One region of the Mycobacterium sp. UM_Kg27 genome, then DNA from elsewhere that is predicted to be linked to it. Evidence: predicted binding sites of a transcription regulator. Region 1 holds the regulator's gene; the other holds the start of a gene.
The links. Region 1 encodes LexA, which represses DNA repair genes until DNA is damaged. Its sites were predicted from a motif close to CGAACANNTGTTCG; they were not measured.
Positions count from the first base shown of each region.

Region 2: LI94_RS00360 (HNH endonuclease signature motif containing protein) is a predicted target of LexA. The motif match lies at 3,887-3,900, and genes of this name have one in related genera.

Region 1 is NZ_JRMM01000111.1:6,240-14,021, forward strand. It holds gene LI94_RS16075 (hypothetical protein) at 1-1,633, shown strand, start outside; gene LI94_RS16080 (nuclear transport factor 2 family protein) at 1,634-2,083, opposite strand; gene lexA (transcriptional repressor LexA) at 2,086-2,772, opposite strand; gene LI94_RS16090 (LysM peptidoglycan-binding domain-containing protein) at 2,986-3,489, shown strand; gene nrdR (transcriptional regulator NrdR) at 3,636-4,100, shown strand; gene LI94_RS16100 (peroxynitrite isomerase) at 4,136-4,630, shown strand; gene LI94_RS16105 (PAC2 family protein) at 4,646-5,623, opposite strand; gene sthA (Si-specific NAD(P)(+) transhydrogenase) at 5,796-7,211, opposite strand; gene LI94_RS16115 (DUF4192 domain-containing protein) at 7,352-7,782, shown strand, end outside.
Region 2 is NZ_JRMM01000001.1:73,586-81,367, forward strand. It holds gene LI94_RS00350 (FAD-linked oxidase C-terminal domain-containing protein) at 1-1,311, opposite strand, end outside; gene LI94_RS00355 (Tex family protein) at 1,318-3,678, opposite strand; gene LI94_RS00360 (HNH endonuclease signature motif containing protein) at 3,959-5,308, shown strand; gene LI94_RS00365 (ankryin) at 5,354-6,064, shown strand; gene LI94_RS00370 (class I adenylate-forming enzyme family protein) at 6,055-7,626, opposite strand; gene LI94_RS00375 (SDR family oxidoreductase) at 7,644-7,782, opposite strand, start outside.

The DNA of each region.
Region 1 (7,782 bases):
CCTTTCCGGGCCCGACAACCCGGTGATCTTCTGGACACCCGAACATGGCGCCCACGTGGTGCGCGGGCCGATCAATGCCGGCTGGGACAAGCTGGGCAGCTCCACCGGTGCGCTCGGCGTCCCGGTCGAGGACGAGAGCTACGACGGAGCTGTCGTCACCCAGAAGTTCAGCGCCGGGACGCTGTCCTTCGACAGCGCGACCAGGACGTTTACCACGGTGCCGCCGGAGCTGGCAGCGCAGCTGGCAGATGTGCAGGCCCAGGTCGACGCGACCGCGGCCATCGATCAGGTCTGGCGCAGCGCCGGCGGACCCGCCGGCGCACTGGGGCCAAAGCAGGGCGATCAGTACGCGATAGGCGAGAACGGCGGGGTGGGTCAGGACTTTGCCCACGGCAAGGTCTATTTCAGTCCGCTCACCGGAGCCAATGCGGTTGAAGGCGACGTGCTGGCCAAGTACGAGTCGCTGGGCGGTCCTGCCGGCAGCGATCTCGGCTTCCCGATCACCGGCACGGCTGACGGAGCGCTGGCGGGCAGCAAGTTCAATTCTTTTGCCGCCGACGACGAGCCGGTGATCTTCTTCAGCCCCGACAACGGCGCCTTCGTGGTACGCGGGGCGATCAAGTCGGCGTGGGACAAGCTCGACGGAGCTTCCGGAAAGCTGGGCGCCCCCGTGGGCGACCAGAGCGTCGAAGGTGACGTGGTGTCGCAGAAGTTCACCGGCGGCTCGATCGCGTGGAACCAGGCGAACAACACCTACAGCACCGAACCGGCCGAGCTCGCGCAATCGTTGTCGGGCTTGCAAATTCCCGGTACGAATCTGCCCGACGGCAGCAAGTCGACATCGACTGGCGCCGCCAAGGAGACGCACTGGAACTGGATGTGGGTGCTGATCCCGGTGGTGGTGCTGGCAGTGCTGGGGGCGCTCGCCGGCGTGGCGATGTGGTGGCAGCGGCGTCGGCCGGCCGCTGTACTGCCGGGCTCGCCGGTGGCAGTGCCGGCCCCGGTCGCCGACGACTACGACGACGATGACGAGCAGTGGGCCCACCACGACCGACGTGATGACCACCGTGATGAGCACCGCGACGACCACCGCGAGCACGAGGGCACCGTCCGGCTGCCGAGTCGCTACGGAGCCTCCGCATCGCCGTATCCCTCCGAGCCTGAACTGCCCGTCTCCTCGATCCCGGATGCGCCGTGGCTGCACTACGGCGAGCACGAGAGCGAGGCGGAGGTCGACGACGATGACGACACCGACACCGCCCCCACCCGGGTGGTGACCGAAGAAGATTTCGGCACCGGTCGGCACGCCGTGGGTCACGGCGGTGCCGGGTCGGACCCACGCGGGTTCGGCGCTGTCCCAGAGCCCCGCAGGTTCGGCGGCGGCGCGGACACCCGCACCTTCGGCGGTGGCGGCGAAGCGCGCACGGTCGGTATCGACGAAACCGTGCATCCGGTGATGCACCTTCCGCTGGACGACCCGTACCAGCAGCCGAACGGCTACCCGATCAAGGCGAACATCGGCTCGGGGCTCTACTACACCCCGCAGAACGCGCTGTATGACGACACCCTGGCCGAGATCTGGTTCGCCACCGAGGATGCGGCCCGACTTAACGGCTTCACCAGGGCCGGCTGATCATCGCAGCGGCAGCGGTAGGTCGCGTTCGCGCTGCGGCCGAGGCCCGAAGAGGCGCCGCTGCGCCGCGGTGATCGCGATGTCGTTGATGCTGGACTCGCGGCGACTCATTCGGCCGTCGGCGGCGAACTCCCACAGCTCGTTGCCGTAGCTGCGCCACCATTGGCCGTCCGCGTCGCGGCATTCGTACTGATAACGCACCGCGATTCGGTTGCCCTGGTAGCACCAGAGCTCTTTGCGCAGTGCGTAGTCGCGTTCGGCGGCCCATTTGCGCCGCAGGAATGCCTCGATCTCCGCACGCCCGGCGAGAAATTCGTCGCGGTTCCGCCACACCGAGTCCTCGGTGTAGGCCAGCGCCACACGTGCGGGATCCCGGGTGTTCCAGGAGTCCTCGGCGGCCTGCACCTTGAGGCGTGCCGACTCCTCATCGAACGGTGGGCGCGCGAACACGATCAGATCTTGCGGATGACGGTCACGACCTTGCCCAGCACCACCGCGTCGTTGCCGGGAATGGGATCGAAAATGGGGTTGTGCGGCATCAGCCAGACCTGACCGCCGGTGCGTTTGAACGTCTTGACGGTGGCCTCGCCATCGATCATGGCGGCCACGATGTCGCCGTTGTCAGCGACATTCTGCTGGCGCACCACAACCCAGTCGCCGTCGCAGATCGCGGCGTCCACCATCGATTCGCCGACCACCTTGAGCAAGAACAGTTCGCCTTCGCCGACCAACTCGCGGGGGAGCGGGAAGACATCCTCGACGGCCTCCTCGGCCAAGATCGGCCCGCCGGCCGCGATCCGGCCCAGAACCGGGACGAAGGTGGGCTCGGGCAGCGCATCCGAACCGGCGAACTCGGTGCGCTGGGCGGCCTCGGCGGCGCCGGCCACGTCGTCCTGGCCACGGACGTCGACAGCGCGGGGACGGTTGGGGTCCCGGCGCAGGTAGCCCTTGCGCTCGAGCGTGCGCAACTGGTGCGCAACCGAAGAGGTCGAGGTCAGCCCGACGGCGTCGCCGATCTCGCGGATGCTCGGCGGGTAACCCCGTTCGTTCACCGAGGCGCGGATGACATTCAGGATCGTTCGCTGCCGGGCGGTCAGCGCTGAGTCCGGGCCCGCCAGGTTGCTGCTGCTGTCACTCATGGGCGCAAATCTAGTCGCATAACTGCGTTTAATCAAACATGTGTTCGAGGTGTGTCGCGCGGACGTTCGAAACTGCCGGGGACTTGTCGGACCCTTTCGCTAATGTTTTCGACAACGAATCGATCACATGTTCGGACATCGAACGTACGATCGATTATTATTCGAACAGTCGAGCGAACAGGGTCGCCGACGCCGAGTGAGGGAGAACCGCACATGATGCTCATCGACACGATCGCTCCGACGTTTGAGCCGACCCGCAGCACCGAGCGACCCCAGGTGCAGCGCGGTCCCCGGACCTCGGGTCGCGCCTACCCCATCCGCACCCAGCCGGCACGGCTGGTTCGGCAGCGGCCGGGCGGTGCGCCGCTGCGCCACCGCGGTTCCGGGGTGCTGATGTCACGTGCCCCGCACCGGCCGCAGCCCGTCAAGGCCATCACCCCGGTGACCACCGTCGTGCTGGCTTTGATCGCCGCCGGGATCACCGTGTGGCTCGGGCTGATCGCCCAGTTCGGCGCGGCAGCGGCGGGCACTACCTCCGCGGTGCCCGACCAGCTCGGCGTGGTGAGCGTCCAGAGTGGGGAGAGCTTGGCGCACCTGGCGGCCCGCGTAGCACCGGACGCGCCGGCCGGAGAGGTCATCGAGCGCATCCGCGAGCTCAACAGCCTGGAGTCGGTGGCTCTGGACGCCGGCCAGACACTGATCGCTCCACTGGGCTGAGGGTAGTCGTGTCGGTTCGGTCGCCGATTGCGGCCACTGCGCAGCCCCGGCGGCAACCCGCGCAGGTACGCTCGCAGTTGTCCCAATGGCCCACGGTGCCCCAGCTTTCTGAGGGCGCGGGTTCCCGGCACGGCGAAGGAGCGGCAATGCACTGCCCGTTTTGTCGCCATCCGGACTCCCGGGTGGTGGATTCCCGCGAAGCCGATGAAGGCCAGGCCATTCGGCGTCGTCGGTCCTGTCCGGAATGCGGCCGCCGTTTCTCGACGGTGGAAACCGCAGTGCTGGCCGTGGTCAAACGCAGTGGGGTCACTGAGCCCTTCAGCCGGGAGAAGGTCATGCGCGGGGTGCGCCGGGCCTGCCAGGGCCGCCAGGTTGACGACGACGCGCTGAACCTGCTGGCTCAGCAGGTGGAAGATGCTGTGCGAGCGGCCGGTTCGCCGGAGATTCCCAGTCACGAGGTGGGGTTGGCGATTCTGGGTCCACTGCGCGAACTCGACGAAGTGGCCTATCTGCGATTCGCCTCGGTTTACCGGTCCTTCTCCTCGGCCGCCGACTTCGAACGAGAGATCGAGGCCCTGCGCGAACACCGCGAGATGCCCAGTACCAGTTGAGCCGCGCGGGCGACCAAGCGCACTACGCTGGCGACATGGCACCCGAGTTGCACCCAAACCTTGTGGAGCTCGCCCCGCTGTTGGGCACCTGGTCAGGCCGGGGATCCGGGGTGTATCCCACGATCGCGGCATTCGACTACCTCGAAGAGGTGGTGTTCTCACACGTCGGCAAGCCGTTCCTGGTTTACGGCCAGAAGACCAAGTCGCCCGCCGAGGGTCTGCCTCTGCATGCCGAGACCGGCTACCTGCGGGTGCCGCAACCCGGTCAGATCGAGTGGGTGCTGGCGCACCCCAGCGGTATCACCGAGATCGAGGTAGGCAGCTACACGGTCACCCCCAACGGTGTGGACCTGCAGATGTCCGCACCCACGATCGGGCTGGCGCCGACGGCCAAAGAGGTGACCGTCCTGAGCCGCCACTATCGCCTCGACGGCGATGAGTTGTCCTACACCCTGGATATGGGAGCAGTCGGCCAGCCCGCCCAGAACCACCTCACCGCCACGCTTCGTCGAACCACTGGCCCGACATAGCTCCATCCGGGACGATCAGTCGTCGCCGTCGAGGTTCTTCTTCGCCTCCTGCGCCAGGAAGCGCTCGAACTCGGCGCCGAGCTCGTCGGCGCTGGGCAGCTCCTCGTCGCGGGAAAGCAGCGAGCGATTTTCCTGGGCTGTGATGAAGGCGTCGTACTGGCGTTCCAGGGCCGACACCACTTGGGCCACTTCGGCGTTCGCTTCGACCTGCTGGTCGATCTTGGTCCGGATCTCGGCGGCGGAGTCGCGGAGGTCGCTCAGCGGCAGCTCCAGCGCGCCGGTTTGGGCGGCCTGCTTGAGCAGCGCCTCAGCGGCCTCCGGGTAGTCGGTCTGGGCGACGTAATGCGGCACATGCACGGTAAAGCCGACCACCTCGTGGCCGTGCTGAGCCATCCGGTATTCCAGCAGGTTGGACGCGCTGCCGGGAACCTGAACCTCGGTGATCCATGGGGTGAATTCGCTGATCAGGTCGCGATTGTTGGAATGTGCGGTCAGCGTCACCGGCCGGGTGTGCGGAACGGCCATCGGGATCGTGCCCAAGCCGATGGTCCGACGCACCCCGAGTTGCTCGGCCAACAGCCGCACCGCGGTAATGAACCGCTCCCACTTCAGGTCGGGCTCCATGCCCGCCAACAGAAGAAACGGGGTGCCCGCACTGTCCCGCAACGCGTGCAGGCTCAGCTCCGGTTCGGTGTAGTGGGTGAAGTGGTCGGACTTGAACGTCATCAGCGGCCGCCGCGAGCGGTAGTCGAGCAGGTCGTCGATCGCGAAGGACGCCACCAACTCACTGTCCAGCTTGCTCTTGAGGTGCTTGGCGGCCAGCCGAATCGCGTGGCCGGCGTCGGAGAACCCTTCCAGCGCGTGGATCAGGACCGGCCCCTCGCCATCCGCCGACATCAGCTGCGGAGCCGGCACCTCCAGCTCGTACATGCCGCTCGGCTCGATCTGGTAGTGCCGGTCCCGGTCGGGACCGGTGTCCGGGTGGTCGGCCATCGCCTTCGCCTCCTCTTCGTGCAGATCGCAGTGGATCGCACCGTCTATTTTCCCTCACCGGGGACCGCACGCCGAAAACGGTGCGCGTATGTGGTGCACAACGTACGCGGACGCCGTCGGATTCCACGGTGCCTCGGCGTTCGCTGAGCGAGGAAAATGTTTACCGGGCGCCTCAGCCGCGGAATTGCTGGAGCGCCCGCATCTTGTTCATCACGTCCAATGCGGCGTTCTTGTATGCCTCGGAGAAGGTCGGGTAGTTGAACACCGCATCTACCAGGTATTCCACCGTGCCGCCGCACCCCATGACGGCCTGGCCGATGTGCACCATCTCGGTCGCGTTGGTGCCGAAGATATGCACGCCGAGCAGCTTCAGGTCGCTGGTGGAGACCAGCAGCTTGAGCATTCCGTAGGAGTCACCGGCGATCTGACCGCGGGCCAGCTCGCGATACCGGGCCACCCCTACCTCATAGGGAATCGCGCTGCGGGTCAGTTCCAGTTCGGTGGCACCGACATAGGAGACCTCTGGGATCGAGTAGATCCCGATCGGCTGCAGGTCGGTGATCCCGTCGGTCGGCTCGCCGAATGCGTGGTAGGCCGCCAGTCGGCCCTGCTCCATGGATGTCGCGGCCAGGGCCGGGAAGCCGATCACATCACCGACGGCGTAGATGTGCTCGACGGCGGTCTGGAACGTTGCGTCGACGACGATGCGGCCCCGCTCGTCGGTGGCCAGGCCGGCGTTGGCCAACTCCAGGTGGGCAGTGTGGCCTTGGCGACCGGCCGAGTACATCACTGTCTCGGCGGGAATCTGCTTGCCGCTGGCCAACGTGGTGACGGTGCCGCTGGAGCTGACGTCGACGGCCGTCACCTCTTCGCCGAACCGGAAGGTGACGGCCAGGTCGCGCAGGTGAAAACGGAGGGCTTCGACGACCTCCGGGTCGCAGAACTCCAGCATCGAGTCTCGTTTCTCCACCACCGTCACCCGGGTGCCCAGCGCGGCGAACATCGAGGCGTACTCGATCCCGATCACACCGGCGCCGACGACCACCATCGACGCCGGGATGAATCGCAGGTCGAGGATCCCGTCGGAGTCCAGCACCCGTTCCTCGTCGAAGGTCACGCCGGCGGGGCGGACCGGCTTGGTTCCGGTGGCGATCACGATGTAATCGCCTGTGATGGTGGTTTTCTCGGTGCCGCCATGGCCGTCGACGACGATCGTGTGCGGGTCGATGAACCGGCCGTGTCCCAGCAGCAGGTCGATGCGGTTGCGCATCAACTGGTTGCGCACCACCTCGGTTTCCTTGCCGATCACATGCTGGGTGCGTGCCAACAGATCCGCGGGAGTGATCTTGTCCTTGACCCGGTAGCTGGCGCCGTAGAGGTCGCGCTGGTTCATCCCGGTCAGGTACAGCACCGCCTCGCGCAGCGTCTTGGACGGGATGGTGCCGGTGTTCACACAGACGCCGCCGATCATCCGGCCGCGTTCGACCACCGCAACCGACTTGCCGAGCTTGGCCGATGCGATGGCGGCCTTCTGCCCCCCTGGACCTGAACCGATCACGATGATGTCGTACTCGCGCTTGGCATCCATGACACAGACACTTACGCCCATTCGCCCCGTCGTGCATCTCGAACACGATCTGTTCACAGTTGTCGGTTCATCCCCAACCTGGTGGGCGGGCAGGCGTATGCGCGCCCCCGGTGACGGGGGTGGTCGTCAACGTGGCTGCCATGACAACCAGACAACCGCAATTCACGCTGAATCGTCCCGGAGCCCTTATCGCTGCGCTGCCGGCCATCCTTGGCTTCGTACCGGAGAAGTCCCTGATCCTGGTGGCGCTCGACAGGGGCGAGTTGGGCTCGGTGCTGCGCGTCGACCTGTCCGACGCACTTGTCGACACCGTGGGCCGGCTCGCCGATGTCGCGGCGGCCGCTGCTCCGGCCGCGGCCATCGCGGTGGTCGTCGATGCTGCGGGGGCGCGCTGCCCGGTCTGCAACGACCAGCACCGCCGGCTGATCGCTGCGCTGAGCGAGGAGTTGTCGGACCACGACATCGTGCTGCTCAGTGCGCACGTGGTGGACCAGGTGGCCCATGGTGGGCGGTGGCACTGTGTGGACGGTTGCGGCGCCGGCGGCCCGGTCGACGACCCGGGGGCATCGCC
Region 2 (7,782 bases), on a different contig from region 1:
GTCCTCCAGCTCCAGGAAATGCTGCGTCTTGACGCGTCCCAGACCGTGCTCACCGGAGATGGCACCGCCGAGGTCCATCGCGGCCGCGAAGATGTCGTGCAGCAGCCGGTGGCGGACCTCGTCGTCTGCGCAGAACACCGCCAGGTGGACGTTGCCGTCACCGGCATGCCCGCAGCCGACCACACCGGCCCCGGCCGCCTGGGCGAATCCCTGTGCCTTGGTGAGGAACTGGTGCATCTCGGCTCGCGGGACCACCACGTCGATGACGTCGTGGGCACCGGCGGCCTTGGCCGTCCAGAACGCCTTCTCGCGGGCCTCGATCAGGGCATGCGCTGAATTGCCCTCCAGCACATAGACATCCTCGGCGCCGAGCGTGGCGAGCAGTTCGCCCAGCATGGCCACGTCGTCTTCGAGGCGCTCACGGTCTCGGTTCTCCACCCCCACCACCAGGTAGGCCTCGGCGCTCTCACGCACCGCGTCGGGGATCCCCAGGTTCAGGTTCTGCGAGTAGCTGATCGCCGCCAGGGTGAGCTTGTCGACGTATTCGAGGATCACCGGGTCCACTCCGCTGCGCACCACCGCGGGAACGGCGCGCATCACCGCGGGCAGATCGCGGAACGGCGCCAACAATGTGGCGGAGTGCCCGAGCCGAGGGTAGAGCCGCACGGTGACCTCGGTAGCCAGCGCGCAGGTGCCCTCCGAGCCGATGATCAGCTGAGTCAGGTCATAACCGGTGGACAGCTTCGTGATTCGCCCACCGGTGCGGATCAGCTCGCCGGTCGGCAACGCGGCCTGCAGGCCGAGCACATTATGCCGCGTCACCCCGTATTTGACCGCGCGCATACCGCCGGCGTTGGTACCTACGTTGCCTCCAACGCTGGCGGACAGCTCCCCGGGGAAGACGGTGTACATCAGCCCCGCCTCGGCCGTGGCGGTGTCGAGGTCGGCCAACGTGACGCCGGGTTGCACCACCGCAACCTGATTGTCGGTGTCGATCTCCAGGATCGCGTTCATCCGCTCGAAGGAGATCAGCAGTCCGTCGGGGCACGGCCGCGCGCCGGCCGACATGCCGGTGCCCGAACCGCGGGCGGTCACCGGAACTTTCGCCTCGGTTGCCGCGGCCAGCAACGCCGCAACCTGCTCGGCGGTCTGCGGGCGGGCGACGTAGCTCGGTGTCACCGGTGCTCCGACCAGCGCCTCGTCGTGGGCGTAGTCGGGGCCGATCTGCTCGCCGGTCAGCAGTGCGCCGGCCCCGACGATGTCGGCGAACTTGCGCGCGGCCGCAAGGGATGAGCTGTCTACCGTGGCCATCCGTCCCTACTTTCCAAATCCGGCGTCACGCAACGCCTGAGCCATCGACCCGCCTGCCGGTGCCGCATCCCGACGCCCGGCACTGTTGCCGGGACGCCGCCCACGATTCTGCTTGGCGTTGTCACTGCGCGCAGCCGGTTTGGCACCCGGGCCCCGGGAGGATGCGGCGGGCTTGTTCGCCGGCTTGTCCCCCAGCCGCAGGGTCAGCCCGATGCGCTGGCGGTCGACGTCGACATCGACGACTTTGACCTTCACCACCTGACCGGAGCGCACCACCTCGTGCGGGTCGGAGACGAAGCGGTCCGCCATGGCCGAGACGTGCACCAGACCGTCCTGGTGCACCCCGACATCGACGAAAGCTCCGAAGGCAGCGACGTTGGTGACCACCCCTTCCAGCACCATGCCCACCTTGAGGTCGGCCACCTTCTCCACGCCCGCGGCGAACGTCGCGGTGGAGAACGCCGGCCGCGGGTCCCGACCGGGCTTCTCCAGTTCAGCGAGGATGTCGGTGACGGTCGGTACCCCGAACCGGTCGTCGGCGAAGTCGCCGGGTTGCAGCGATCGCAGCGTTCGTTCGTCGCCGATGATCTCGGCCAGCGAGACGCCCGCGCGGTCCAGGATGCGCCGGACCACCGGGTAGGCCTCGGGATGCACCCCCGAGGAATCCAGCGGGTCGTCGCCGTCGCGGATGCGCAGGAACCCGGCGCACTGCTCGAATGCCTTGGGGCCCAACCGTGGCACGTCGAGCAGGGCGGCCCGGTTGCGGAAGGGCCCGGCCTGGTCGCGGTGCGCCACGATCGCTTCGGCCAGCGACTCCGACACCCCTGACACCTTGGCCAGCAGCGGGGCCGAGGCGGTGTTGAGGTCCACACCCACGGCGTTCACCGCGTCCTCGACCACCGCATCGAGGCTGCGCGCCAGGGTTCCCGGTGTCACGTCGTGCTGGTACTGGCCGACGCCGATCGACTTCGGTTCGATCTTGACCAGTTCGGCCAACGGATCCTGCAACCGTCGCGCGATCGACACCGCCCCGCGCAGCGTCACGTCCAGGTCGGGAAGCTCATGGGCGGCATAGGCCGACGCCGAGTACACCGACGCGCCGGCCTCACTGACCATCGCCTTGACCGGTGCCGGGGCGCCGGCCGCCTTGAGGTCGGCGATCAACTCGGCGGCCAAGGCGTCGGTCTCGCGCGACGCGGTGCCGTTGCCGACCGCGATCAGGTCCACACCATGGCGGGCCACCAGTGCGGCCAGCGCCGCCTTGGCCTGATCCCACTGCTTCTGCGGTTGGTGCGGGAAGATCGCGCAGGTGTCGACGACCTTGCCGGTGCCGTCGACGACGGCGACCTTCACCCCGGTACGAAAGCCCGGGTCGAGACCGAGTGTGGTGCGGTTGCCCGCCGGCGCCGCCAACAACAGGTCTTTGAGGTTCTTGGCGAACACCGCCACCGCGTCCTGCTCGGCACGCTGGCGCAACCGCATCCGGGCCTCGACGGCCGCCGAGAACGCCAGTCGGGTGTCCCATGCCCACCGCACGGTGTCGGCCAGCCAGGGCGTGGCCGGGCCGGGCGCGGTCATGTTCACGCCCAGCGATTTGGCGACCATCGCCTGGTAGGGCTCGTTGTCGCCACCGTCGAAGGCCAGCGCCAGGGCGTCTTCCTTCTCGCCGCGCAACACGGCCAGCACCCGGTGCGACGGCATGGTCTCCAACGCTTCACTGAACTCGAAGTAGTCCCGGAATTTTTGTGCCGCAGCACTTTTCGCTGCCTCTTCGGAGCGCGGCATGGTCCGCAGTGACCCTGCCGACCAGAACTTCTCCCGGACCGCGCCCACCAATTCGGCGTCCTCGGCGGCACGTTCGACCAGAATCGCGCGCGCACCCTCCAGTGCGGCCGCGGTGTCGGCGACCGCCTCTCCGGTGTACTCCGCAGCGAGCTGCTGGGGGTCCAGGGTGGGGTCGGCGAGCAGCCGGTCGGCCAAGGGCTCCAGGCCCGCCTCGCGCGCGATCTGCGCCTTGGTGCGGCGCTTGGGCTTGTAGGGCAGGTAGATGTCTTCCACGCGGGCCTTGGTGTCGGCCGACAACAGCGCGGCCCTGAGCTCGTCGGTGAGCTTGCCCTGCTCCTCGATTGAGGACAGCACCGCGGCCCGACGGTCGTCGAGCTCACGCAGGTAGCGCAGCCGCTCTTCCAGGGTGCGCAGCTGCCCGTCGTTGAGGCTGCCGGTGACCTCTTTGCGGTAGCGGGCGATGAACGGCACCGTCGCCCCCTCGTCGAGTAGCGCGACGGCCGCCGCGACCTGCCGTTCGGCTACTTCCAGTTCGTCGGCAAGGCGGGCATTCACCGGTTTGAGGGTCACGTTCGCGGTCACGCCGACGGACCCTACCGAACGCCGCTGACAGTTCCTGGGTGCGGCACGGCGCGACTTTTCACTGCGCGAAGGGCGGCTACGATGCCGTCCACGTCGGCCTCGGCCGAACATCGGTACCGACAGGATTACAACCGGTGAAGCACTCGACGGCCGGCTCTATCCACAGTTGCCCGATTCATCCACAGACAACAATTTGACCTCCGATATTCGAACATCTGTTCGATACATTGGAGGCGTGTCCGATCAGGTCCTTCCTCCCGCCGCAGCCGCCCGTGCGGCCATCCGCGCGGACCTGGCTCTGATCGACGACGCCCAGGCCCGGCTCCGTGGCGCTGACACCGACCTGGTCGGCAATGCGTTTCGCGTGGAAGTCGCCGAACACCTCGAAACTCAGCACCGCGTCAATCGCGGCTTGTCCTACCGCATCTTCGGCGAGATCGCCGACCCCGCCGACGGCGCCGAGGACCCCCGACTGCCCGCTGACACCAAGATCACGGACCTGCTGTGGTCGCGCCTGCGTATCACCCGGGCCGAGGTCCGACGCCGATTCCGCGTCGCCGCCCGGATCCGGCCGCGGCGCAACCTGACCGGACCGCCGGCCCCGCCGGAGCTTGCCGAAGTCGCCGCCGCTGTCGAGGACGGCCGTATCGGTGACGACCACATCAAGGCGGTCACCAAGGCCCTCGACGAACTGCCCGCGAAGGTCGCACCGGCCGATCGCGCGGCCGCCGAACGCACCCTGGTGCGCCACGCCTCCGAGCAGGACGCCGCCTTCGTGACCGCGATAGGGCACGCGATCGCCGATCACCTCAATCCCGACGGCAACTTCACCGACGAAGACCGGGCACGGCGGCGCAATCTCGTCCTGGGCCGCCAAGGCCCCGACGGGATGAGCTCACTGTCCGGCTGTATCGACCCCGAAACCCGCGCCTACCTCGAGACAGTCACCGCCGCGGTTCGCCCCGGCCACCGCCAGCCCGAGGGCGCTCAAGAACGCGATACCCGCTCGTCGGGGCAACGCGACCACGACGCACTGAAGCTGGCCCTGCGCCATGGCATCGAGTCCGGTGCGATGGGCACTCACCGCGGTGTACCGGTGACGGTCATCGTCACCACCAAACTCGCCGACCTCGACCAGGCGGCCCGCGCCATGGCCAACCCGGAGATCCCGATGCCGGGACCTGCCCGCACCGGTGGCGGCAGCCGCCTACCGATGCGTGATCTGATCCGCATGGCAGCCAACTCGATTCACTACCTGGCGGTCTTCGACAACCACTCCGAGCGGCCGCTGTATCTGGGCCGCAGTAAACGGATCGCCACCCTGGATCACCGGATCATCTGCCACGCCCGCGACCGCGGTTGCACCAGACCGAACTGTCCGGAGCCCGGCTACCACTGCGAGGTTCACCATTCGACCGACTGGGCACGCGGCGGGCGCACCGACGCCGACGAGCTCTACTTCGCCTGCGGCGGCGACCACGGCGGTGCCACCCGTGGCGATCTAGAGACCGTGGTCACCGAGCAAGGTCGACTGGCCTGGACCGACGGCACCAGCCCACCACGCATCAACCACCTGCATCACCCGGAGGAACTGCTCGACGACGATCTCGACGACGGCCCAGATCCATAGCCGCGACCTCAGGTATCGCGGCCCGAACCGCGAGAAGATGGCACCGTGACGACCTACGCCGAGATCCGCAACAACGCACCGCTGTGGCCGGGCGTGATGGACCGCTCGCTGCTGGGCAACCGGCAGGCGCAAGCCGCGTTGTATCTGGCCGACATGGCCAAGCGGGGCAAGTGGAGCACGGTGATCCGGGAACTCGACCGCGGTGATCACGTGGTCGATATCAAGTCGTGGCGGCCCGGCGGCAAGACCTGGCTGACGGTGCTGCATCAGGCCGGCTGGCACGGCGCGTCTCCCGACGTGGCGACCTGGCTGATCGAGCAGGGTGCGCTGCGCTCGCAACCGGATGCCGCCGGTCGCACCGCCTATGACCTGGCCGTCGAGCACCAACGGTCGGCCGAACTGCTGGAGGTGCTCAAGCCTCCCCCGGCCGCACTCGACCACGACCGGATCGCCGCGCTCAACACCCAGCTCACCACCGTGCTCGACGACCTGATCCAACACCTGTTTCGCGGCGGCGACCTGCGCCAGATGCTCCGCTATCCCCCGGTCGAGGTGCTGCACGAACTGCCCGGAAAACAACTGTGGTTCCCGGTGCCCTACCTGTGGGGCGGGTTTCGGATCGGTCTGCACGATAACGACATCGAAGTGATCGGCGGTTATCGAGAACTCGACCCGGTCGGCGATGTGCACGTCGCGACGGTCGGCTACCTCATCACACCCGAGGGGCCGTCGCAGGTTTACGAAGGCTACGAGTGACCGCTGATCTCGCGCAACTGTCCCTTGGCGATCTTGCCGCCGGATGAGCGCGGCAACTCGTCGATGACGACAAGGCGTTCCGGCAACAGCTCTTTGGACACCCCGAGCGCCAGCAGGTGTTCGACAAGCTCGGCCAATTCCAAGGTGCCGGCGCCCGCGCGCGCCACCTCCGCGAGTTCGGCGTAGACGCACACCTTCTCGCCGAACACCTCGTCGCGCATCGGCACCGCGGCGGCCACCGCGATCGCCGGATGGGTCATCACCGCGTCTTCGACCTGGGCGGCGCTGATGTTCTTGCCGCCGCGCAGAATGAAATCCGACGTCCGGCCGGTGACGCTGAGATAGCCGTCGGCGTCGATCTCGCAGATGTCGCCCATCCGCATCCAGCCGTCGGCGGTGAACAGCTTGTCGTGATCAACTCCGTTGAGATAGCCGAGGCTGGTGGCCGGGCCACGGCAGGCGGGCTGCCCCCGGCCGGTGTCGGTCACGTCGGTGTTGCCGTCCTCGCCGCCGAACAACCGGACCGCCATCTCGGGCACGATGCGCCCACCGGTGCGCAACCGCCGCTGCAACGTGTCGTCGAGCGTGGTGGCGCTGAGCACGCCGGTCTCATTGGATCCGTAGAACTGCAGGATTTTCGCGCCGGTCAGCTCCTCGAACTCCGCGGCCGGCCGGTAGGGCAACGCCTCGCCGCCGGTGAACACCACCCGCAACGAGCTCAAGTCGAACTCGCGGCTGGCCGGATCCGCCATCATCATGGTCAATTGAGTGCTGACACAGCACAATACGGTGACCCGATGACGAGCTATCGCGGCACAGGTCGCGGCCGCGGTGAAGCGGTCCAACAGGATTGCCGTGGCGCCGAGGTGGATCGGAGTGGTGTGGCTGGTCCAGAGCCCGAAGCCGAACGGCGTGGGAATGACGGGCAGGAAGACGTCGTCGTGACTCAACCGCCCGTTGGCGACGGCCAGCTGGTGAAAGTAGTGCCAACGGTTCTGGGTGTGCACCACACACTTGGGCAGTCCGGTGGTGCCGGAGGTGGAGTTGATCAAGAAGACGTCATCGGCGCCGAGTTGCGGACCCGGTACCCCGATTTCGGCGGCAGCCTGCAGTTCATCGATGCTCACCGTCGCGATCTCGAGTCCTGCCGCGGTGGCGTGCCGCTGCTCATCGGTGATCAGTAGCCGGACCTGCGAAGCGGCCAGAATCGCAGCCACCTCACGAGTTCCGGCCCGGGCACCGATACCGACCACGATCGCCCCGCAGCGCTCGATCGCCACGAACAGCACATGGATGGCCACGGCGTCGCGATGCCATACCGCGATCCGGTCTCCGGTGCGCACTCCGGCTCCGGCCAGCCGCGCCGCCAATGCGTCTGCCGCGGTGTCGAATTCCTGCCACGTCAAGCCCGCGCCGAGATAGTCCAGATAAGCGTCCCGGGCAGGGAATCGTCGGGCGTTGCGGCGCACCGCATCCGACAGCGTGGTCTGCGACCACCAACCGACGGCGTGATACCGGGCGGCCTCGACGGCGGTGTAAGCCGGTGTATCCCAGTGAGGCACGGGCCGCCTCCGATCAGTCAGTAGATGTAGTCTTCGCCGCTCGCTCGCACGGTGATGTCACTGATACTGATGCCCCAGGGCTGGTCGATGACGTGCACCACCGCCTCGGCGAGGTCTTCGGGGGTGATCAGCCAGTACTTCACCGAGTCGATGTCG